Regions from separate parts of the Agarivorans sp. genome, predicted to be linked through region 2. Evidence: predicted binding sites of a transcription regulator. Region 2 holds the regulator's gene; the other holds the start of a gene.
What was found. Region 2 encodes ArgR, which controls arginine synthesis, uptake and breakdown. Its sites were predicted from a motif close to ANTGAATANNTATTCANT; they were not measured.

Region 1 (11,173 bases), on a different contig from region 2:
CTATCAAATTCAAATTCAGCATAGCCAATCCTGGCCCAACATTAACGCCTTTCTCAGCGGTCAGCGCAGCGGCAACGAAGCCAACAGCAACAGTCAATTTAGGGTGGGTTTAGAATTTAGTTGGGAATTAGACTGGTTGGGCAAGCTCGACGCCCAACAACAGGCAGCCATTCTAGACGCTAAGGTCAGTTTCGAGCAGTGGCAACAGGCACAAATCCGCCTCGCCGCAGACACCGCCCAACAATGGTATAACGTGATCGCCGCCGAGCAGCAGCGCGAGCTGATTGCCGAGCGCTATAAAAACCTAAAGGCCAACTTACAAATTATCGAAGAAAGCTACCAAAGTGGCATCAATAACGCCCTCGATGTGTACTTAGCACGGGCCGATTTAAGTGCGGCTCGGGCTCGACTTAATTCTCGTAGTAGTGAACTCACTCAAGCCAAGCGGCAACTGGAGCTGCTATTGGGACGCTACCCGAATGGGCAAATCAACGTACAAGGGCAATTGGCTACCCCGCTAGCCGCTCTGCCGGCTGGTCTTCCCTCACAATTATTGCAACGCCGCCACGACATTAAAGCCGCCCAATACCAATTAGCAGCGGCCGACTTACGCGTTTACGCCGCCTATCGTGAGCGCTTTCCCAGCCTCTCATTAAGTGGCAGTGGCGGAGGCCAAAGTGACCAGCTTAGCCAGCTAGTTAATGGTAGCTCTCTGGTTTGGTCGTTATTTGCTGGCATTAGCGCACCGATTTTTGATGCGGCTCGACGAGAGAACATTCAGCAGCAACGTTACGCCCAAGCGCAAAGCCTGAACGCTAACTATGTAGCAACAGTGCTCGACAGTTTTGCCGAGGTGGAGCAAGCACTACAGCAAGAGCCGAGCTTACGCCATAACGCCGAACTGTTAGCCAGCGCAGCCGAAGATTCCAAACAAGCCGAACGACTGGCCTTTGAAAACTACTTAGCTGGTCTTAATGAATACGTCACCGTATTGGAATCACAACGGCGGGCCTTTGACGCACAAAGCAGTGCCATTACTGCCTTAAACTCACAGTTACAAAATAGAATTGAGCTCTACTTAGCCCTAGGTGGCGGTCTGCAACAAGCTCAAACTAGCCGCGAGGCTTTTGCCTCCGAGCCATTATTTGATTAGGGAATTTGCTGCTTATGGCCAAACTTATACGACTTAGTCTTCCGCTGTTGGTACTGGCTATCGCGCTGCTGGCTGCTCGCTATATCAGCAATAACCAGCCTGAAGTGCAGCGTCGCCCACCGGAGCCACTAGCCAAGTTATCGGTAGAAGTGATGCCACTGCGTTTGCAAAACTATCAAGTCAGTGTTAGCTCCTATGGCAGTATTCAAGCGCATACCGAGACTAAACTCATCGCTCAAGTTGCAGGCACCATCACCTATGTTTCAGAGAATTTTCGCGAAGGCGCTTTCTTTGAAAAAGGCGAAATCCTAGTCAAAATAGACCCTCGCGACTATCAAAACGCAATTACCATCGCCGAAGCCGAACTACAAACCAGTCAACTAGAACTCGCCCAAGAACAAGCTAAGGTGACGCAAGCCTTGCGCGATTGGGAACGCCTAGGCAAGGGGCAACCAGCCAACGACTTGGTCCTACGCAAACCACAACTAGCCGCCAAACAAGCCGCGGTAGACTCGGCCCAAGCTAAGCTTAGCCGCGCCAAGCTAAACTTAGAGCGCAGCGTGATTCGCGCGCCCTACGCCGGCAGAATTATAGACAAACAAGTGGAACTAGGGGAGTATCTCAGCAGTGGCAAAACCTTGGCCAGCAGTTATGCCATCGACTATCTAGAAGTACGGCTGCCAATTAGCCTACATCAGCAAACTGCGGTGGCCATTCCAGAGAACTTTCGCCAAAGCCAAGCCAGTCAAAAGCAGCCTGTAGTTGAACTCATTACCAGTTACGGTAACCAGCAATATCAATGGCAAGCCAAGCTGGTGCGCAGTGAAGCGGCCCTCGATGCTGCCAGCCGCCAGCTCTATGTGGTGGCGCAAATAGACGACCCTTATGGCCCCAATAATGAAACCAAACCAGCGCTTAAAATAGGCCAATTTGTTCGCGCCGAAATCCAAGGCAAACAGCTTAGCCAAGTCTTTGTTATTCCGCGCAGCGCTCTTTATAGCGACCAACAAGTGGTGATTTTGCAAGACGGTCTACTGCAACGTAAAACGGTTCATGTAGTGTGGCAAGATGCCGACAGTTTTGTCATCGACAATGGCGTTGAAGCCGGTCAAATGCTAGTGACCACCCCACTAGGACGGGTGATTAGTGGCACCCCAGCAGAAGCAGCGGAGCAAGCTAATGACCAGCTGTAAGCAACTCACCTTGCCATTATTTTGCTCGCCAATAGGAGTAGCCCAATGCACGGTTTAATTGCTTGGTTTACCCGTAACCATGTGGCGGCTAACTTGCTGATGGTACTCATTGTTGGCCTTGGTTTATATTCCGCCAAGTTTCGCCTGCCGCTGGAGGTATTTCCCGAATTTGAATTAGACATGGTGAATGTCAGCATTGCCCTGCCAGGAGCCAGCCCTGAAGAAAGCGAAGAAAGCTTAGCGATTCGCATTGAGGAAGCGATCAGCGATATCGAAGGCATCGAACAAATTACCTCAATATCGCAAGAAGGCGCGGCCCGAGTCAGCGCCGAAATCAACTCCCGCTATGATACTCGCGATGTGATGAGTGACATCAAATCACGGATCGACGCCATTAATACCTTTCCCAGTGACGCCGAACGCCCAGTGGTAAGCCTGAGTCAGTTTAAACGCGAAACCATTACCGTTGCCGTTTCCGGGGAATTGGCCGAGAAAGAACTGCGCTTGGTGGCCGAGACCGTTCGCGACGAGTTATTACAACTGCCGGAACTAAGCCAAGTAGAACTGGACTCGGTGGCGCCCTATGAAATATCCATCGAAATATCGGAGCAAAAGCTACGTGAATATGGCCTAGAGCTGAGCCAAGTGGCGCAAATTATTCGCCAAGCCTCGCTAGACTTGTCTGCGGGCTCGGTAAAAACCCAAGGTGGCGAAATCTTATTGCGCACCAAAGGCCAGGCCTATTTAGGCGATGAATTCGCCGATCTGCTGATCATAAGTCGAGCCGATGGCACGCGGATCCGCCTGTCTGAAATTGCCAACATCGTCGATGGTTTTGAAGAAACACCTATCATTAATCGCTTTAATAAAAAGCCCGCGGTAATGATTGAGGTTTATCGAGTGGGTGACCAAAGTGCCATCGACATCTCCGATGCGGTGAAACAATTCATTCAAGATAAACAGCCTTATTTGCCCAAAGGCGTCAGTTTAAATTATTGGCGAGACAGTTCCAAAATCGTCAAAGCGCGGCTTAATACTTTAAAAAACAGTGCCATTCAGGGCAGTATTTTGGTGGCCTTATTGCTGGCGCTATTCTTACGCCCGGCCATTGCGCTATGGGTGTGTATCGGCATTCCGATTAGTTTCATGGGTGGCTTGCTAGTGATGCCGGCAGTAGATGTGACGATTAATATTATCTCGTTGTTTGCCTTCATCATGGTGCTGGGGATCTTGGTCGACGATGCCATTGTCACCAGTGAGAATATTTATACCCACCTCAAGGCTGGAGAGAAACCGCTTAGCGCGGCGATTAAAGGAACTCAAGAAGTGGCGGTGCCGGTGACCTTTGGGGTATTAACCACGGTTGCGGCATTTTTACCGCTGATGATGATCGGTGGCGTGCGCGGAGAGATTTTTGCGCAAATTCCCTTAATTGTTATTCCGGTTTTGTTGTTCTCCTTGGTGGAGTCGAAACTGATTTTGCCCGCCCACTTAAAACACATTAAGCCACCCAGCAAGCAAGCCGGACGCTTCACCCGTTGGCAAAACAACTTTGCCAATGGTTTTGAAAACGCCATCTTAAAGTTTTACCAACCGTTGTTGAAACAAGCTCTCGCCCACCGCATTACCACCGCAGCCGTCGCTGTTGGGATATTTATTGTGGTGCTTTCTCTGGCTACCTCAGGCTGGATCCGCTTTGTCTTTTTCCCGCGGGTACCCAGTGAAACCGCCCGTGCTAGCCTAGTGATGCCAGCGGGCACGGCATTCGGCATTACCGACAACTATGTAAACCGGATTCTTGATGCAGCCCTTACTCTGCAGCAAAAATACCGCGACCCAGACACCGGCGACAGCATTATTCTCAACATTCTAGCTACCAGTGGTTCCAGCGGCGGTAGCGGCAGTGGTCAAAGTAACCAAGGCCGGGTGGTATTTGAAATAGAGCCTCCTGAAACCCGCAGCTTAGAAATTAGCAGTACCGAATTAGTGCGCGAATGGCGTCAGCTAATCGGCAATTTACCGGGTACTGAAAGCCTCAGTTTTCGCGCCGAAATGGGCCGCGGAGGCTCGCCTTTAGATATTCAATTTAGTAGTAACGATTTTGCCGCCATGGCTAAATTGGCAGACTTAACTAAGCAAAAGCTACAGCAATATCCGGCCATTTTCGACATTGAAGACAGCTTGGCAGACGGCAAGGTAGAGCTGCAACTCAATATCAAACCTCAGGCCCAGGCTTTGGGCTTAACTTTAAATGACCTGGCCCAACAAGTAAGAAGCGCCTTTTTTGGTTATCAAGTTCAACGCATTCAGCGCGGCCGCGAAGATGTGAAGGTGTATGTTCGCTATCCTGCCAGCGAACGCCAATCACAATACAATTTAACTAACATGTTAATTCGCACTCCCACTGGCGCTGAATTACCGTTTAGTGAGGTAGCCACAGTGCAGGCTTCACAAAGCCCTGCCACCATTACCCGTATTGACCGCCTACGCACCCAAAATATTCGCGCCGACGTGAATAAACAGCAAGCCAATATCGAAGTTATCAAGGCAGATTTACAACAGTGGCTGCAACAGCGCTTAGTCGCCTTTCCTCAAGTGAGTTTTAGTTTGGAAGGGGAGGCCAAAGAGCAGCGCGAGTCCTTTGCCAGCCTTGGGGTAGGCTTGTTATTTGTCTTGTTCGTGATTTATGCCTTATTAGCCATTCCCTTTGCCTCCTACTGGCAACCCATTGTAGTGATGTCGACCATTCCCTTTGGGGTGGTGGGTGCCATCTTGGGCCATATGATCATGGGCATGCCACTTACCATTATGAGTATGATGGGCATGCTGGCACTGACTGGAGTGGTGGTAAACGACAGCTTAGTACTGGTGGACTATATCAACCGCCAACGACGCAAGGGCGTGGATATTATGGTGGCGGTAGCCAATGCCGGGGTGGCGCGTTTTCGTGCGGTAATACTCACCTCACTGACCACCTTTGCCGGTTTAATGCCGCTGATTTTTGAAAAGAGTACCCAAGCGCAATTCTTAATCCCAATGGCCATATCGCTGGGCTTTGGCATCATCTTCGCCACCCTGATCACCTTATTGGTGGTACCGGTCAACTATCTACTGCTAAACGATGCCCACCAAGCCTTGGTGGCCTTTAAACGCTGGTGGTTAGCTGGTTTTAAAACGCCAAAGCGCCCATAAAAAAGGCCCCTAAGGGCCTTACTGTAAGCTAGTGGGCGGGTTAAGCCATACTATGATTAATCATTTGTTCACCCTGCTCTATCGCTTCTTCGATATAGCTTTGTGCCTTGGTTTTATCTACCCCAGCCAACTGACACAGAGGTTCGGGTAGGTTGTTTGCAACCATCTCGGCACTGAGTTTGGCATTTAAGGCATGGTGAGCAAAAATCGCTAGGCGGATCAGCACTGCGGGGCGGGATACTTCTTCATAATCCATGGGGTTGAGCTGCTGCTCGATGGCATCGGTAATCACCGGAGAGAAATTCCAACGACGAGCCAGTTCACCACCAATTTGGGCGTAATCTAAACCCAAAGTTTGGCGCTGCGCCGATACCCGAGTTTCACCACTCTCTAAACACAGTTCAATTAGGCCGGCTTCTTCAGGCGTGGCACTGGCAATCAACAATTCACCAAAGTTGTGTAACATGCCACAAGTAAATGCCGTATCGGGCTCGATGTCACTGCATTTAGCCAAAGCCTGGGCCAATAAGGCCACGTAAATAGCCTGCCCCCAAAACTGTTGTTGGTCGAAGTTTTTACTGGGCATCATGCCATTTAAACCCGCGGCGACCACCAGCGAGCGCACTCGCTTCAAGCCTAGCCGGATTGCGGCGGCCTCAATCGAGTCAATTTGCTTTACACCACGAAAGGCAGCTGAGTTAGCCATTTTCAACACATTCGCCCCAAGCGACTGGTCGGTTGATAACTTTTTGCCCAGTTGATGCAAGTCGACATTTTCGTCGTTAATGCTGGTTAGCAACTCCTGCATAATTTGCGGCATCACTGGCAGTTTTTTAACCTGCTGGAAAAACGCTTCCAGTTCCATGACTTACTCCCTAGAAAATGATGTAGAGCCATCACTGCTGACTCTCTCACATCGCTTAATCATCATCTCGATATCAGTTTAGCTTACGCAATAAACGGCGCTTTTATTGATGATTTTACGCGAATGAATATTAAGAATAGTTTGACCTGATAGCTAGCTAAAATACAGTAAGCAACGCACAAAATAGCAGGAAAGGTGAAATTCTAGGTAGTTTTATGTGTAAGGATAAATGAACGAAGATAAAAACAAATTCGATTGTAAATCAGACAATTAAAACGGGACTATGGTCATTACACTAGCCCTAAGACTGAACTTAATGACCGCAAAGCAATATTTTACTCAGTAAAGAAAGTGGGCACTTCACCCATTAACACTAACTCACGCAACTGATTGGCGGTTACTTGGAACCAAGCAAACTGCTGCAAATACTCTTCTTCCGACATACCAATAGTACCGGCGATGAAATTTCTAGTGAGGTTATATAGGTAAACGCAAGCACTACTTAAAGCCTGATCGTCCCACTTGCTGCCATTTTCAATAAACGAACGTTTCATCTGTGATACCACGATATTGCGATGCCAATTCTCCAGCGCTTTAAAATCTTTATCGTGAGTAAACAACTCATGAAAGCTAACCAACATGACTTCAGTCTCAGGTAAAGCTCGTAGTTTGATTTGGGCACTATCTTCGTATTGAAGAATATTACCTACTCGCTGTTGGAAATCTTGCTCTATCACCACCTGCTGAACTTTAATAAACCAGCGGTGCGCCAAGGCAAAGAAAATAGCTTCTTTGTTTTTGAAAAAGCGATACAGGGAAGCAATATCTATTTCTGCATATTTAGCAATCAAGTTGGTATTTACCGCAGCCATACCTTGCTCTTGAATCAACCACAAGGTGTTGTCTAATATGTGCTCGACTAGTCGCCTGGTGCGTACTTGACTAGGTTGTTTGCGCATAGCCAGATGCTCAGGTACGACATAGTTATCCATAAATATCCTTCTTTACTCATTAATTCCCATCAAATACATTGATAAAATTAATATTTATTACTACTACCATTGTGTTAACACAGCAGCTTATACTCCACCTTTTGCGACTTCACAACCTCATAACGACACATCTGTGTATGAGTTTTGTCAAGAAGGCAAACTTAGTTCTCGACAATGGCTCTAGTTATGCAACAATTACAGTTAATTTGACTTGTTAGTCAAAACTTATAGTTAGTTATTCATGGAGACGAATTTGGACCGCTCGGCCGAAGATTTAGTGACTTGGTTTCGCCAGTCTGCCCCTTACATTAATGCCCACCGAGGAAAAACCTTCGTTGTTATGCTCAGTGGCGAGGCTAGTAGCAGCGATAACTTTACCACCATCATTCAAGATATAGCGTTACTAAAAACCTTGGGGGTAAAAATTGTTTTGGTGTGTGGTGCTAGGCCACAAATTGACAGCCTGATTGCTGCTCACCAACACAGTTGTCTATTTGCCGGCGAGCAACGAATTACCGATGAACGTAGCCTAAACATCATTAAACAGGCGGTAGGCCAAATTCAAATGGATATCGAAGCCCAGCTGTCTATGGGCTTAGTTAATTCGCCGCTTCATCAAGCCCATATTAACGTGGTACGTGGCAACTTTGTGGTGGCTCAACCCATCGGGGTAGAAGACGGTATTGATTTTCTACACACCGGTAAAGTACGCCGCATTAACCATCAGAGTATTAAACGACAGCTTGAACACGGTGAGATAGTGATGGTTTCGCCGCTGGGTGTATCCGTGACCGGCGAGCTATTTAATATCTGCTCTGAAGACATCACCACCGAAATTGCCGTATCACTCAAAGCCGATAAGGTGATCTACTTTTGCCCAGAGCAAGGGATCCACAATGAAGACGGCACACTGCTCAGCGAATTGCTTCCCGACACCGCTCATCAACTGATGAGTTCCGAGGCATTTTTAAAAAATACCGATAAAGATACGCTGCGCTACCTACGCGCCGCGATCCAGTGCAGTGACCGCGGTATTGAGCGCTGCCATTTAGTAAGTTACCAGCAAGACGGCGCCTTACTCAAAGAACTGTATACGCGAGACGGCAGCGGCACCCAATTAGTTCAATACAGTTATGAGCGGATCCGCGAAGCCCGCTTAGACGATATAAACGGCATTATCGAACTCATTCGCCCCTTAGAAGAACAAGGCATATTAGTGCGTCGCTCTCGCGAATTGCTAGAAATGGAAATTGATCGTTTCACCATTGTTGAACGAGACGGCATGATTATTGGCTGCGCCGCCTTGTATGCCTTTAGCAAAGAAAACATGGGCGAGCTGGCTTGCTTAGTTAGCCATCCTCAATACCGCCAAGCTAGCCGTGGTGACCGACTACTACAAGCAATTATTAAACGCGCCAAACAACAGGGCTTAAGTAAGCTGTTTGTACTCACCACCAAGAGCATTCATTGGTTTAGAGAACGCGGCTTTGCTTTGGCCAACTTCGAAGATTTGCCCACCGAAAAACAAGCCATTTACAACTTGCAACGACGCTCAAAAATTCTCTTCATCAATATTAGCTAAAACAAAAAAACCAGCTCGCAAGGAGCTGGAAAGAGACAAACATAAGAAAGTAAGGAAGTGCACGCTAAGCCAGTGCTTAGCGTGCAGGGTTGAGCTTAGAAGTCGTAGCGAGCAGCAAAGTGGAACTCGTCTTTAGCATCATCAATTTGATTCATTTGATAAGCAGCCACGATGCGTAGTTGTTTAGTTAAGTCGTAACGACCTTCGATGGTGTAGTAATCGACTTTATCGAATTTCGTGCCATTATTTGGCTCTAGCTCAGCTTTGTTCCACATCGCTTGAGCGCGGAAGTTTTTAGTGAACTTGTAACCCACAACAGCTTCGTAACCAGTATGGTCACCTTGGCTATCAGCATGGTGCTGCTTAAAGCCTTTGTTGTTAGTACCAGTGGCGTAGTTGGCTGCCGCATATACACCGTTGGCATCGTAGTTCACACCGAAGATGGCCATTTTGCTGTCGTCGATACCGTCTGCATTGTTAGCTACGTTGTAACCACCGCCAATACCAAAGCCGAAGTCAAAAGTATAAGCCAATGCGATGCCGTAGGCTGAGTTGTCTTGGCTTACACCGTCTTCTTTTTCATTGTCGTTAAACTTGTAAGAAACGTGTACGTCTAAGCCGCTGAATTCACCAGTATATTTTAAAACGTTGCCAGAACGGCCAATGCCTTCTTCGCGGCTAGAGCTAATACCTAAGGCACTGTTACCGTATGGGTTTACGTAGCTGCTATCAGTCCAGTCGGCAATTAACTCTAGAGCGCCGTAGTTGCGGCCAAAGGTGAACTCACCGTAATTACCGCCAAAACCGGCATAAGCTAGACGAGTTTTGGTTTTAGAGGCTTCATCACCTTCGTGATTGCTTTCTAGTTGTAGCTCGTAACGGCCTACTGCATAGCTAACGTCATCAATTTTAGATTTAACTTTAGCGCCCAAACGAACGTATTGATCAGAGCCGAAATTGTCAGATTTACCTTCGTCATCGCCTACGGTATAACCAGCGTATACACGGCCATATAGATCCACCGAATGTTTTTCATCTTGATAAACTTTGGCGGCCTGAACAGAACCAGAAGCTGCGGCAACAGCCAAGGCAATAATAGTAAGCTTTTTCATTTTAATCCCTAAAAAATGTGAACTAACTCTACAAAAGTTGAACGAAATCTTAGGGCTGATAAATGACAATCAGGTGACTGAAAAATTAAAGATTAATGACAAGGGAACTTTATATTGCCGCTCTAAGCAGTTAATAATTAAACACTTATTTTTCACTACTGGAGCTTATCCGCTAACAACTAGCCGCATTAAAACGGCTATATAGCCACTCTACATGGCCAAAAGACTAAGAACGATTTAACAAAGAGTGGTGCCAGTGCAACAGAGAGGCTAGAGCTAGGATTGATGATATAAGATATAGAATACCCAATGGGCTGTTTACCGCAACGCCAACAACAATTAGCCACAAGCCAATGCCATTGACCAGTGAAGTTAGCTAAATGTTCAAGTTAGAAGAAATTCTATTTTGCTAAACAGCTAGCTCTCGATAGATAGCTGATCAGCATCTATCGAGAGAAAAACCAAGCAGACTAAAAAGCCTTAAACTGGTTACTTATCACATCATAGTGATAACCAATGCTTTCTAAACGACGAGCCAATGAGCGCTCTTCAAAACCAAACGTTAACGCTAAGTCTTCCAAACTATCACATTCCAAACGTAGTTTTTCGTTAACAATCCCCAACAAGATATTGGCATCAAGATTCAACATATAACTAGCATCCATCACACACTCCCCTGTTCAATTAAGGCTTGGTGGTAATTTCAGCTTAGTTAAAATTTTAAAAATTTTGTAGCCACAGCCCCCTGAAGACTAGGATTTTTTGTTTACTGCAGGCTTGAAACAAAAAAACCTGGTAATAACCAGGCTTTTAGCAAGAAAATTAATTTTTAGAAATCAAACTGTTCGCGCATCAATGCTTCATATTCTGTACAACCGCCTACGTGTTTTTCATCAACAAAGATCTGCGGTACCGTCTCAACCGGCTTACCCACGGTTTTTTCCAAATCAGCTTTAGAAATACCTTCGGCATGAATATCCACATAACGGTAATTATAATCCTCGTGCGCTTCGCTTAGCTGTTCTGCAATCTGTTTAGCACGAACACAAAAAGGACAACCAGGACGACCAAAAATTACTGCAAA
Region 2 (11,173 bases):
TTTGTGATTACCGACCAACTGGAATATGCCGGCTTTGTGCAAAAAAGCTTGCGGGCCATCTTTGGTTGGCAAACGGCAAGAGATTACTGGTTTCCCGAAATTCGTTCCATTCAGGGGGCCATTGCTGTTCTCAGTTTAGTGCTCTATCCCTATGTTTATTTGCTGGCTAGAGCCGCCTTTGTTGAGCAGGCCGCTCAGCTGTTTGAAATGAGCCGCTGTTTGGGAAAAAGCCAAACTCAAAGTTTTTTTAAAGTAGCCTTGCCATTGGCGAGGCCTGCGATAGTGGTAGGGGTGACGTTGGCGTTAATGGAGACCATTAACGAATATGGCACGGTGGAGTTTTTTGCGGTACCCACTTTAACCGCAGGGATCTTTGATGTATGGCTAAACATGAGCAGCTTATCGGCGGCAGCGCAGATAGCATTGATGTTAGTCAGCTTTTCCATTTTGTTGTTAGGCTTAGAGCGTTATAGCCGCCACGCTGGTAAGTTTTACAAGTTAACTGGCCAATCCCCTGCTATGTTTGCCGAACCGCTCACTGGCGCGAAAGCTTATGCCGCTTGTTTATTGTGCCTATTGCCGATTTGTCTTGGTTTTTTATTGCCTGTCGGGGTATTAAGCCATTACGCCATTCGTAGTCTCGATGCGGGCCTAGAGCAATACCTAGCTAGTGCTTGGAATAGTTTTTCTTTAGCGGTGATGGCGGCGCTGTTAACCAGCTGTTTAGGTCTGCTCTTGGCTTACGGTGTACGTTTGTCTAAAAGTAGCCAAATGCGTAGCATCGCGGAAGCGGCTACCTTAGGCTATGCCTTACCGGGGGCGGTATTAGCGGTGGGTATTTTGTATCCCTTAGGCTTGTTTGATAACTGGGTTGACCGACTCATGCAGGCTTGGTTTGACTATCCCACCGGCTTGCTGTTAACCGGCACCGGAGGCGCCTTGGTGCTAGCTTACTCCTTGCGTTTTATCGCTTTAAGTTACCGCACCCTAGATGCTAGCTTGAGTAAAATTACTCCAGAAATGGATGACGCTTCAAGAATATTGGGTAGCCGTTCAGGTAAAACACTTTGGCGGATCCATCTGCCGTTAATTCGGCCCAGTTTATTAACCGCAATACTATTGGTCTTCGTCGATACCATGAAAGAGTTGCCGATTACCTTAATATTGCGCCCATTTAATTTTAATACGCTGTCTACTCAAGTCTGGGACTTGGCTTCATTGGAGCAATTGGAACAGAGTTCGCTAGCGGCACTAACCATATTGTTAGCGGGGATTATTCCGGTAATTATCATGAGCCGAAATATTAGTTCTTCGCAGAGCCGCACTTAAGGATGTAACAACATAATGAGTATTGTTTTACGACAAGTTAATCACTTTTACGGAAAGCAACAGGCCTTAAGGGATATTAATTTTGAGGTGGAAAGCAATCAAATCGTAGCCTTATTGGGGCCTTCTGGTTGCGGTAAAACCACGCTGTTACGTTTAATTGCGGGTTTAGAGCGCCTACAAAGTGGTGAGTTATATTTGCAGCAACAGCTAGTTGCCGCGCCAGAGCAAGCTATCCATATGGCACCAGAGCAGCGAAGTATTGGCATGATGTTTCAAGACTATGCTTTGTTTCCGCACATGAGCGTGCGTAAGAATATAGAGTACGGCTTACGGAAGCAGCAAAATATCCAACAACGTAAGCAGTGGATTGAAGACAGTTTGGCTTCTATGGGCATGCAAGGTTTGCTAGAGCGTTTTCCTCATACCTTGTCTGGTGGCCAGCAGCAACGAGTTGCTTTAATTCGGGCTTTGGCTCCAGAGCCGAACACGCTATTACTCGATGAACCTTTTTCTGCCTTGGATGAGCATTTACGTCAACAGGTACGCGAAGAAACCCTCGATGTATTGAAGAAAAGCAATACGCCAGCTGTGATGGTTACTCATGATCCCTTGGAGGCAATGTTTATTGCTGATCGCATTGTGGTGATGGAGCAGGGCCGAATTGTGCAAAATGATAGCCCTCAAGAGATTTACCAACGACCTAAAAATGCTTTTGTGGCAGCTTTGTTTGGGCCGAGCAACCGTTTTGAAAGTTGTGTGAAGCAAGGCAGAGTTGATACGCCTTTGGGTTGTTTTTTGACCGAACAGATAGCCGAAACCCAGCCAGTAGAAGTGATTGTACGGGCAAAAGATATCGTGGTGCACCAGCTAGAAAACAGTCAGTACGTTGAAGCGAGGGTGATTTCGGTTCATGCCATGGGTGATGAAACGCACTTTAGATTACAGTTACCTAGTATGCCTGAGCGAGTAATACATGCGCGTATGCGTGATCATTGGCAGGCGAGTGCCGGAACCAAGGTGTGGTTGTCGGTAGCGGCAGAGGCGGCATATATCTTCGCTAAAGCCTAGCTTTAGCGAAGATAGGTAGTTAATCATAATTTGGATTAGGTTAATGCCGTCCTTAAAGCCATCCTCGGCGTTAAGTTTGCGTACAATAGCCTACTATTACTGCGCAAATTTGCCCTGTTCAGGACATTTAAACAGCGTTGAGAGCTAAGCAAATTAAAAATCCTATGACAACGCTCATTAACCCGAGTTGAGGTGAGTTATCCAGCTTCAAATAGTTCTTTTACTGACTGGTAAACGTCGGCAATAGCCACATCACGGGTTGGCGTGATAAAGATGGTGTCGTCACCGGCGATGGTGCCTAAAATGCCTTCGGCTTTACCCAGTGAATCAAGTAGTCGAGCGATCAATTGTGCCGCGCCGGGGCTAGTATGGATAACTATTAACGCATCGTTATAGTCCATTTCTAATACTAATATTTTTAATTGGCTAGAAACAGTTGGCACCCCCAGTTCTGCTGGTAGGCAATAAACCATTTCCATTTTCGCATTGCGAGTTCGCACCGCGCCAAATTTACTTAGCATGCGGGACACTTTGGATTGGTTAATGTTTTCGAAGCCTTGCTCTTGTAAGGCGGTAACAATTTCAGCTTGTGAGCCAAACCGTTCTTCTTTCAACAGTGACTTAAAGGCTTTAATTAATTGTTCTTGTTTATCGCTATATTTCATCGGTGATCCGAGCTTATAAATCCGTGCTTATTGTCGCCAAGTTTATGGCTTATATCAACTTTATTCGACATTTATGCATATAAATGCACGCTTGGGCACAGATTTGAACAATGGCGAACTTTTAATTAGTTGGGAGGCTTTGCTAAGCTAGATTAGTATAAGCAGTTCATCCCAAACGAGTAGCTAACGATGTGGCTTAAGTTTTTGTTTTTTATTACCCTTCTATTTAGCAATTGGCTAGTCGCCGAAGAGGTGCCATTGCGAGTGGTGACCGAAGCTTCTTATCCCCCTTTCGAGAGCTTTAATGAACATAAACAGATTGTGGGTTTTGATATAGCCCTGACCAAGGCGCTATGCCAGCAAATTAAGCGCCGCTGTGAGTTTTACCATCAGCCGTTTGATAGTTTATTGGATAGCGTGGCCGCGGGTAATTATGACTTAGCCATATCGGCCTTAGATATTACCGATGCTCGCTTAGAGCAAGTGAGTTTTAGCCAGCCTTATTTCGAAAATACGGCGGTATACATTAGTCATGCTGGGTTTGAGTTGGCTGACTTTTCGGTTATTGCGGTACAAAGTGGCTCTAGTTTTCAGCATTTTCTGCGCAGTCAACGCCCCGAATTATTGTCAATTTCCTATCCGAGTTATCAGCTAGCACTGGCTAATTTAAGCCAGGGTAAAATTGATGCAGTCTTTTTAGATGCGGCAGCTGCGCAGTATTGGCTTGCTAGTCATACAGGTTTTGTTACCCAAGTTGAGCCCAAATACCCGGTAGGGGGCTTGGGCATTGCTGTATCTAAACAAAATCCAAGTTTGTTACAACAAATCAATCATGCCCTTACTGTGTTAAAAAACAATGGTCGCTACCAAAGCCTATACAAGCACTATTTTAAACAGTAAAGTCTGTTAGACCAAGGTCTTATATAGTGTTGTTAAAGTGTGATAGAGGCAAGGTTTTACTGTTTTTAACTTGCTTTAAAAATGTTACCAAATTGTATTTTTAGGTGTATTCCGTTATCTTGTCAGAGTCTTTATAGACGTCCCCTCTACTACTACAAAAAAAGCATGGAGAAGTTGGATGAAAGTTGCCGTATTAGGAGCTGCAGGCGGAATTGGCCAAGCCCTTTCATTACTATTAAAAACCCAGTTACCCGCTGGTTCTGAACTTTCGCTATACGATATTGCTCCAGTAACCCCAGGGGTTGCTGTTGACTTAAGCCACATTCCTACGCAAGTGGCGATTAAAGGATTCGCAGGTGAAGACCCCAGCCCTGCCTTAGAAGGAGCCGATATCGTATTAATTTCAGCTGGTGTGGCGCGCAAGCCGGGAATGGATCGTTCAGATCTATTCAACATTAATGCTGGTATTGTTAAAAACCTTATCGAAAAAGTGGCCGCAACCTGCCCTAAAGCTTGCATCGGTATTATTACCAATCCGGTGAATACCACTGTGCCTATCGCCGCAGAGGTACTGAAAAAAGCCGGTGTTTATGATCCCGCTAAGTTATTTGGCGTGACTACTTTAGATGTGATTCGTTCTGAGACTTTTATCGCTGAAGCCAAAGGTTTAAATCCAGCCGACATTAAACTGAATGTGATCGGTGGTCATAGTGGTGTAACTATTTTGCCATTGTTGTCGCAACTAGACGGTATTTCTTTTACCAACGAAGAAATTGCGGCGATGACGACTCGCATCCAAAATGCTGGCACCGAAGTGGTTGAAGCTAAAGCCGGTGGCGGAAGTGCTACGCTTTCTATGGGCCAAGCAGCAGCGCGTTTTTGTTTGTCTTTGGTTAAAGCTGCTCAAGGCGAAGACGTTATTGAGTGTGCTTATGTTGATGGCGGCAGTGAACATGCTCAGTTTTTTGCTCAGCCAGTGCGTCTTGGTGCGCAAGGTGTAGTTGAAATCTTACCTTACGGTGAAGTGAGTGAGTTTGAAAAACAGGCCATTGAAGGCATGTTAGATACCTTACATGGCGATATCGAAAAAGGTATTGAATTTGTGTAAGGCCTCGCGAAGCTAAATGAAAGGAGTGCTTAGCGCTCCTTTTTTTATGCTAAAGCTACTATAGCTTTTTCTATGCCTGCCGATAGCTTAATTGTTAAGAGGATTGGATATGAATAAGCACGTTATTTCATTAGTTTTGTGGGCCGTGTTAGGCCTTGCCCATGCTGAATCGATTGATGCTTTGTCGGTCGACGATGAAGCGGAGCCAGCTAGTTCCGAAATGGTGAATACTGATCCTACAGAATATACTAGCCCTCCTGCTATTGAAGCGGTGCAGTTATACCAACAAGATGAATTGATTGCATGGATCAATAAAAACCAACATCTTGCTCGGGTGAAGGCAGATGATTGCCAGTTGGTCGAAGATATTGAAGCTCGTGCAGAAATTGTTGCTATTCCTAGTTATCAGTTTCTGTGGGGAGATATGTTGGCCTGGGGAGTGTGCGTAGATGCCGATCCAGAGTTGGGCGTGATGTACATGTGGCGAGCAGCTAACCAAGGTTTAGCCGCTGCAATGGAACAATTAGGCCGTTATTACGCTACCGGAACCTTGGTACAACAAGACTACGCAAAGGCGATTCCATTATTAAGAGAAGCCGCGGGGCGTGGCTTTTTGGCCGCACAGCTGCGTTTGGTGCAGCTGTATGTTGACGGTAACGGTAGCCCCTACGATTATGAAGATGCCTACCGCTGGTTGCATCATTCGATTATTGCCGACAAGCAAACCCATAGGCAGGCAAGCCAACTATTGGCTAAATTAGCCCAAAAAATGCCTGAATATGTGGTAGTTAAGGCTAAAGCGAGCAACCAACCCTACTAAAGCTAGGCACAAAGCATTAACATAGAGCTATTCTATTAAGGAGTCCCTTAATGGTTCTAGCTTATAGGTGAGTTAATGCAAAATCAGGCTGTATCAGCCACTCTCAAATCCCACATTCTTGCTGCTGTTAGCGAGGAAATGGCGCCAGTTTCTAAGGACTGGCTGCAAGCGCTGTGTAATGCCGAGCAGCAGGCCCAGTTTGCGGCTACTCTGGCTGAAATGTTTGAAGAAGGCTTATTAGTGACCACGCGCATTGGCGCTTATACCTTGCCGGAACGTTTAGGTTTAGTGACGGGAACTATTATTGGTCACCGAGATGGCTTTGGCTTTTTAAAAACCACCCAAGAAGGTAGTGATTTATTTCTTCCAGCGAAGGAAATGCGCAAGGTCTTTCATAATGATTTTGTGCTGGCAGCACCTTCAAGTATGGATAAGCGAGGGCGTCGTGAAGGCCAAGTGATACGGGTGCTTAAAGCGCGCAAAGTCGAATTGGTGGGGCGCTTTTTTGTTGAAGGTAATCACCGCTATGTGGTGCCTGATGATACTCGAATTAATCAAGACATTATCATTGGTAAAAACGATACCGCGGGTGCCCGCCAAGGGCAAGTGGTGGTGGTTGAGGTGGTTAGTCGTCCCTCAGCACCCAAGTTGGCCGTTGGTAAAGTGATTGATATTCTTGGCGAAAAAATGGCACCGGGTATGGAAGTGCAAGTCGCCTTACGCAATCACGATATCCCTCACGAATGGCCCAAGGCGGTAAGCAAAGCGGTAGAGAAACTCGCCGAAGAGGTGGATGACGAGGCTAAAGTCAATCGTGTTGATTTACGCGATTTACCTCTGGTTACCATTGATGGTGAAGATGCCCGCGACTTCGATGATGCGGTTTACTGTGAGGCTAAAAAATCAGGTGGCTGGCGTTTATGGGTGGCGATTGCTGATGTGTCCTATTATGTGCGTCCCGACTCGGCCTTAGATAAAGAAGCTTTAAATCGCGGCAACTCGGTGTACTTCCCTGACCAAGTTATTCCCATGTTACCGGAACAACTGTCTAATGGTTTGTGTTCGCTAAATCCCAACGTTGACCGTTTGTGTATGGTGGCCGAAATGACGATTTCGGCAGCTGGGCGCTTATCGGGTTATAAATTCTACGAAGCAGTGATGCATTCTCATGCTCGCTTTACTTACAATAAAGTGGCTGCGATTTTGGAGGGTGATGAAGCCTTAAGTCAGCGTTATGCTGAACAAGTTCCTCATTTACAAGAGTTACATCGTTTGTACTTAGCTTTAAAACAAGCCCGCTCCGAACGAGGGGGGATTGAGCTAGAAACCCAGGAAACTCGCTTCATCTTTAATGCCCAGCGAAAAATTGAACAAATTATTCCGCTCACCCGTAATGATGCGCACAAGATGATTGAAGAGTGCATGATTCAAGCAAACGTGGCTGCGGCCAAGTTTGTAGAGAAGCATCGCCAGCCGATTTTATTCCGAGTGCACGATCGCCCAGGAAAAGAGCGTCTCACTAATTTTAGGGGGTTTTTAAATGAATTGGGCTTACCGTTAGGTGGCGGTGAAGAGCCGCAGCCGAGTGACTATTTCAACTTAGTTGAGGCTATCCAGCAGCGCCCTGATATTGAGCTGATTCAAACCATGTTGTTACGTTCAATGATGCAGGCGGTGTATCAGCCAGACAATATTGGTCACTTCGGCCTGGCGTTAAAATCCTATGCCCATTTCACCTCGCCAATTCGTCGCTACCCCGATTTATTATTGCATCGGGTGATTAAGTACTTGGTGAGTAAACTTGAGGCCGACGCAGCGGGTAAAAGCTTAAAGCATAAGTGGACCGCCACCGGTGGTTTTGCCTACCAAGATGAGGAGATGGACAAGTTTGGCGAGCAGTGCTCGATGACTGAACGTCGTGCCGATGATGCCACTAGAGAAGTCGCGGACAGTCTTAAGTGTGAGTACATGCAGGATCATGTTGGTGAAGTCTTACCCGCCACCATTGCTGCGGTAACCGGTTTTGGCTTTTTTGCTCGTTTGGATGAGTTTCATATCGATGGTTTAGTGCACATCAACTCTTTACGCGGTGATTATTATCATTATGATGCCGCTCGTCAGCTGCTGGTGGGGGAAAATACCGGTAAGCGCTTTAGGATTGGCGATGCCTTACGGGTTAAGGTGGCTGCGGTGAACATGGCCGACCGTAAGATGGAATTTGTGGTGGTCAATAAAGACGGTCAAGCCGATGAGTTTGAGCGTCCAGCTCGCAGCGGTAAAGACGGTGGGCGGGGGCAACGGTTTATTAAACCTGAGCCAACCGAAGAAGGACGTAACAAAGGGCGCAATAAACAGCGCCACCGTGATAGTAAAAATAAGGGTAAGCGTCGCGCAGCTAAGTCAGAGAGTAGCTCGGCGGGAGAAAATAAAGGTGGCTTTAGCCCGTGGCAGCAACGTGATCCTGCAGCTAAAAAAGCCAAATCCAACAGTGATAGCCAGCCGAAGCAGCGTAAGAAACCCAGTAAAAAACGCAAGCAACGGCCGGGTAAAAAAGAGCGCAGCGTCGCTAAACAACAGAAGAATTAAATATGAGCCAACAAGTTATTTATGGTCTGCATGCGGTGCAGGCCTTACTCGAACGTAGCCCCGAGCGAATTATAGAAGTCTTCGCCCTTAAAGGCCGTCAAGATGAGCGCTTATTACCCTTGTTGAATGAGTTACGTCGTTTAGGCGCATCGGTTCAGTTTATGCCGCGTAAGGCGCTAGACGATAAAGCAGAGAGTACCCAACATCAGGGGATCGTTGCTCGGGTTAAGGCGGGGCGTGGCTATAATGAACACGATTTAAAGCAGTTAGTTGAAGCTACTACTGCACCGCTGTTTTTAGTCTTGGACGGCGTGACCGATCCGCATAATTTAGGTGCGTGTTTACGTAATGCCGACGCCGCTGGAGTGGCGGGAGTGATTGTGCCTAAAGATAAATCGGTGCAATTGAATGCTACGGTACGAAAGGTGGCCTGTGGTGCCGCCGAAACAGTGCCTTTAGTGGTGGTGACAAACCTTGCGAGAACCTTACGTGATTTACAACAGTTAGGGGTGTGGGTTGTCGGCACGGCTGGTGAGGCCGAACAGTTCATTTACGACAGTAAATTACAGGGACCGATGGCCATCGTGATGGGCGCAGAGGGAACCGGGATGCGGCGCTTAACGCGTGAGACCTGTGACGAGTTAGTCAAATTACCGATGTTAGGCGCTGTTTCCAGCTTAAATGTGTCGGTAGCAGCAGGGATTTGTTTGTTTGAGGCGGTGCGTCAACGCCGTTAAATGTGAGCTCTGTTTACGTCTAAAAGGAGGCCGTATTTACGCCTCCTTTTTTATTTGTACAGGGGCGTTAATTTAACTTGATTAAAATCTCACCTTCACATAGAATTTGCGCCCCTAAAACAGTCATTTTATTTTTAGTTCCTTGCCTCTTCGGTTTGACTGTACCATGAACGAGGCTATAACCCGTAGGGAGCAATCATGCGTCATTACGAAATCGTATTCATGGTCCACCCAGACCAGAGCGAACAAGTTCCAGGTATGATCGAGCGTTACTCAGCAGTTATCAATGATAACGGCGGTAGCATCCATCGCTTGGAAGACTGGGGCCGCCGTCAATTGGCTTACCCAATCGAAAAATTGCACAAAGCCCACTATGTTCTTATGAACATCGAAGCTAGCGCAGAAGTTGTTGATGAGTTGGAAACTGCTTTCCGTTTCAACGATGCTGTTATCCGTAACATGATCATGCGCACTAAGTCTGCTATCACAGAAGCATCTGCAATTGCTAAAGCTAAAGATGAGCGTCCAGCTCGTCGTGACGATGAGCGTTCAGCTCGTCGTGAAGACCAAGCAACTGACGAAGCTCCTCAAGTAGAAGCTGAAGAAGAGTCAACTAGCGAAGAATAAGACGAATGTCTGAAAATAGATTGGTTTTGCAAGGGCGGGTTTTACGCGCACCAAAACGCACAATCAGTCCGGCGGGGGTTGCTCATTGCCAGTTTTGGGTAGAGCATCGTTCGCAGCAGCAAGAAGCTGGATTTTCTCGCCAAGCCTATTGCCAAATGGCAGTGGTCGCAAGTGGCGATATTTTAAAGCAAGATTCATCGCATATAAGTATGGGGTGTGAAGTCAGGGTAAGTGGTTTTATACATAGCCACAAAGCCGCCAACGGTAATTATCGATTGGTTCTTCATGCTTCGGAAATTGATTTGTTATCATGAGGATAATGTTATGGCACGTTTTTTCCGTCGTCGTAAATTCTGCCGCTTCTCAGCGGAAGGTGTTGTAGAGATCGATTATAAAGATACTGCAACATTGAAAAACTACATCACTGAAAGTGGTAAAATTGTACCTAGCCGTATTACTGGTACAAGCGCTAAATACCAACGTCAACTTGCACGCGCTATTAAACGTGCTCGTTACCTGGCTCTATTGCCATACACTGATTTACATAAGTAAATCGGCGTTGCAATTGGCCTAACTCAACTTACATTTTCGAGGAAAGGTAATGGAAATTATTCTATTAGACAAAATCGCTAACTTAGGCGGTTTAGGTGATCAGGTTAATGTGAAAGCAGGTTACGCACGTAACTTCTTGATCCCACAAGGTAAAGCAGTACCAGCAACTAAATCTAACGTTGAAGTTTTTGAAGCTCGCCGTGCAGAATTAGAAGCTAAACTTGCAGACGCTCTAAAACAAGCTGAAGCTCGCGCAGAACAACTAAACGCTCTAGAAGCGATTGTTGTTGAAGCTAAAGCTGGTGAAGAAGGTAAACTATTCGGTTCTATCGGTACTCGCGACATCGCTGATGTGGTAACTGCCGCTGGCGTTGCAGTAGTGAAATCTGAAGTTCGCCTACCAAACGGTGTACTACGTAATACTGGTGAAGTGGACGTTGTTATCCAAGTTCATTCAGACGTAAGTGCTACTGTTACTCTACAAGTTGTTGCTGCTGAATAATTTCAGTTTAATAGCTTGCAAAAAACCGCGCCTTGGCGCGGTTTTTTTGTATATTGGCTATGATCTTAGGCATTAATGAAAGAGACTGGTCTTGAAATCGGTTTAATTAAAGGAAGCTTAGAGTGGCAGTTAGCGTCACTTAAACAAGGAGAGCGAGTGTGCGTTTATTATTTATAGTCTTTAGTGCTTTTGTGAGTCTGGTAGTACAGGCTGAGCAAAACTGGCAAACGCTGGAGCAAGCCGCAAAAGGGCAAACCGTTTATTTTAATGCTTGGGCTG

Region 1: a site for ArgR is predicted at 7,601-7,618, ahead of argA (amino-acid N-acetyltransferase). Genes of this name have one in related genera too.

Annotation. Positions count from the first base shown of each region.
Region 1 covers NZ_JBNKPP010000276.1:8,818-19,990, forward strand. Annotated here, with positions in the region: gene ACQY6Q_RS16405 (efflux transporter outer membrane subunit) at 1-1,153, shown strand, start outside; gene ACQY6Q_RS16410 (efflux RND transporter periplasmic adaptor subunit) at 1,168-2,346, shown strand; gene ACQY6Q_RS16415 (efflux RND transporter permease subunit) at 2,392-5,538, shown strand; gene ACQY6Q_RS16420 (HDOD domain-containing protein) at 5,579-6,403, opposite strand; gene ACQY6Q_RS16425 (helix-turn-helix domain-containing protein) at 6,739-7,395, opposite strand; gene argA (amino-acid N-acetyltransferase) at 7,637-8,977, shown strand; gene ACQY6Q_RS16435 (porin) at 9,073-10,089, opposite strand; gene ACQY6Q_RS16440 (DUF4250 domain-containing protein) at 10,560-10,754, opposite strand; gene ACQY6Q_RS16445 (GrxA family glutaredoxin) at 10,919-11,173, opposite strand, start outside.
Region 2 covers NZ_JBNKPP010000080.1:1,204-12,376, forward strand. Annotated here, with positions in the region: gene ACQY6Q_RS04550 (ABC transporter permease) at 1-1,329, shown strand, start outside; gene ACQY6Q_RS04555 (ABC transporter ATP-binding protein) at 1,345-2,397, shown strand; gene argR (transcriptional regulator ArgR) at 2,595-3,062, opposite strand; gene ACQY6Q_RS04565 (transporter substrate-binding domain-containing protein) at 3,252-3,962, shown strand; gene mdh (malate dehydrogenase) at 4,141-5,070, shown strand; gene ACQY6Q_RS04575 (tetratricopeptide repeat protein) at 5,291-5,890, shown strand; gene rnr (ribonuclease R) at 5,966-8,476, shown strand; gene rlmB (23S rRNA (guanosine(2251)-2'-O)-methyltransferase RlmB) at 8,479-9,213, shown strand; gene rpsF (30S ribosomal protein S6) at 9,412-9,840, shown strand; gene priB (primosomal replication protein N) at 9,846-10,154, shown strand; gene rpsR (30S ribosomal protein S18) at 10,165-10,392, shown strand; gene rplI (50S ribosomal protein L9) at 10,442-10,894, shown strand; gene ACQY6Q_RS04610 (ABC transporter substrate-binding protein) at 11,053-11,173, shown strand, end outside.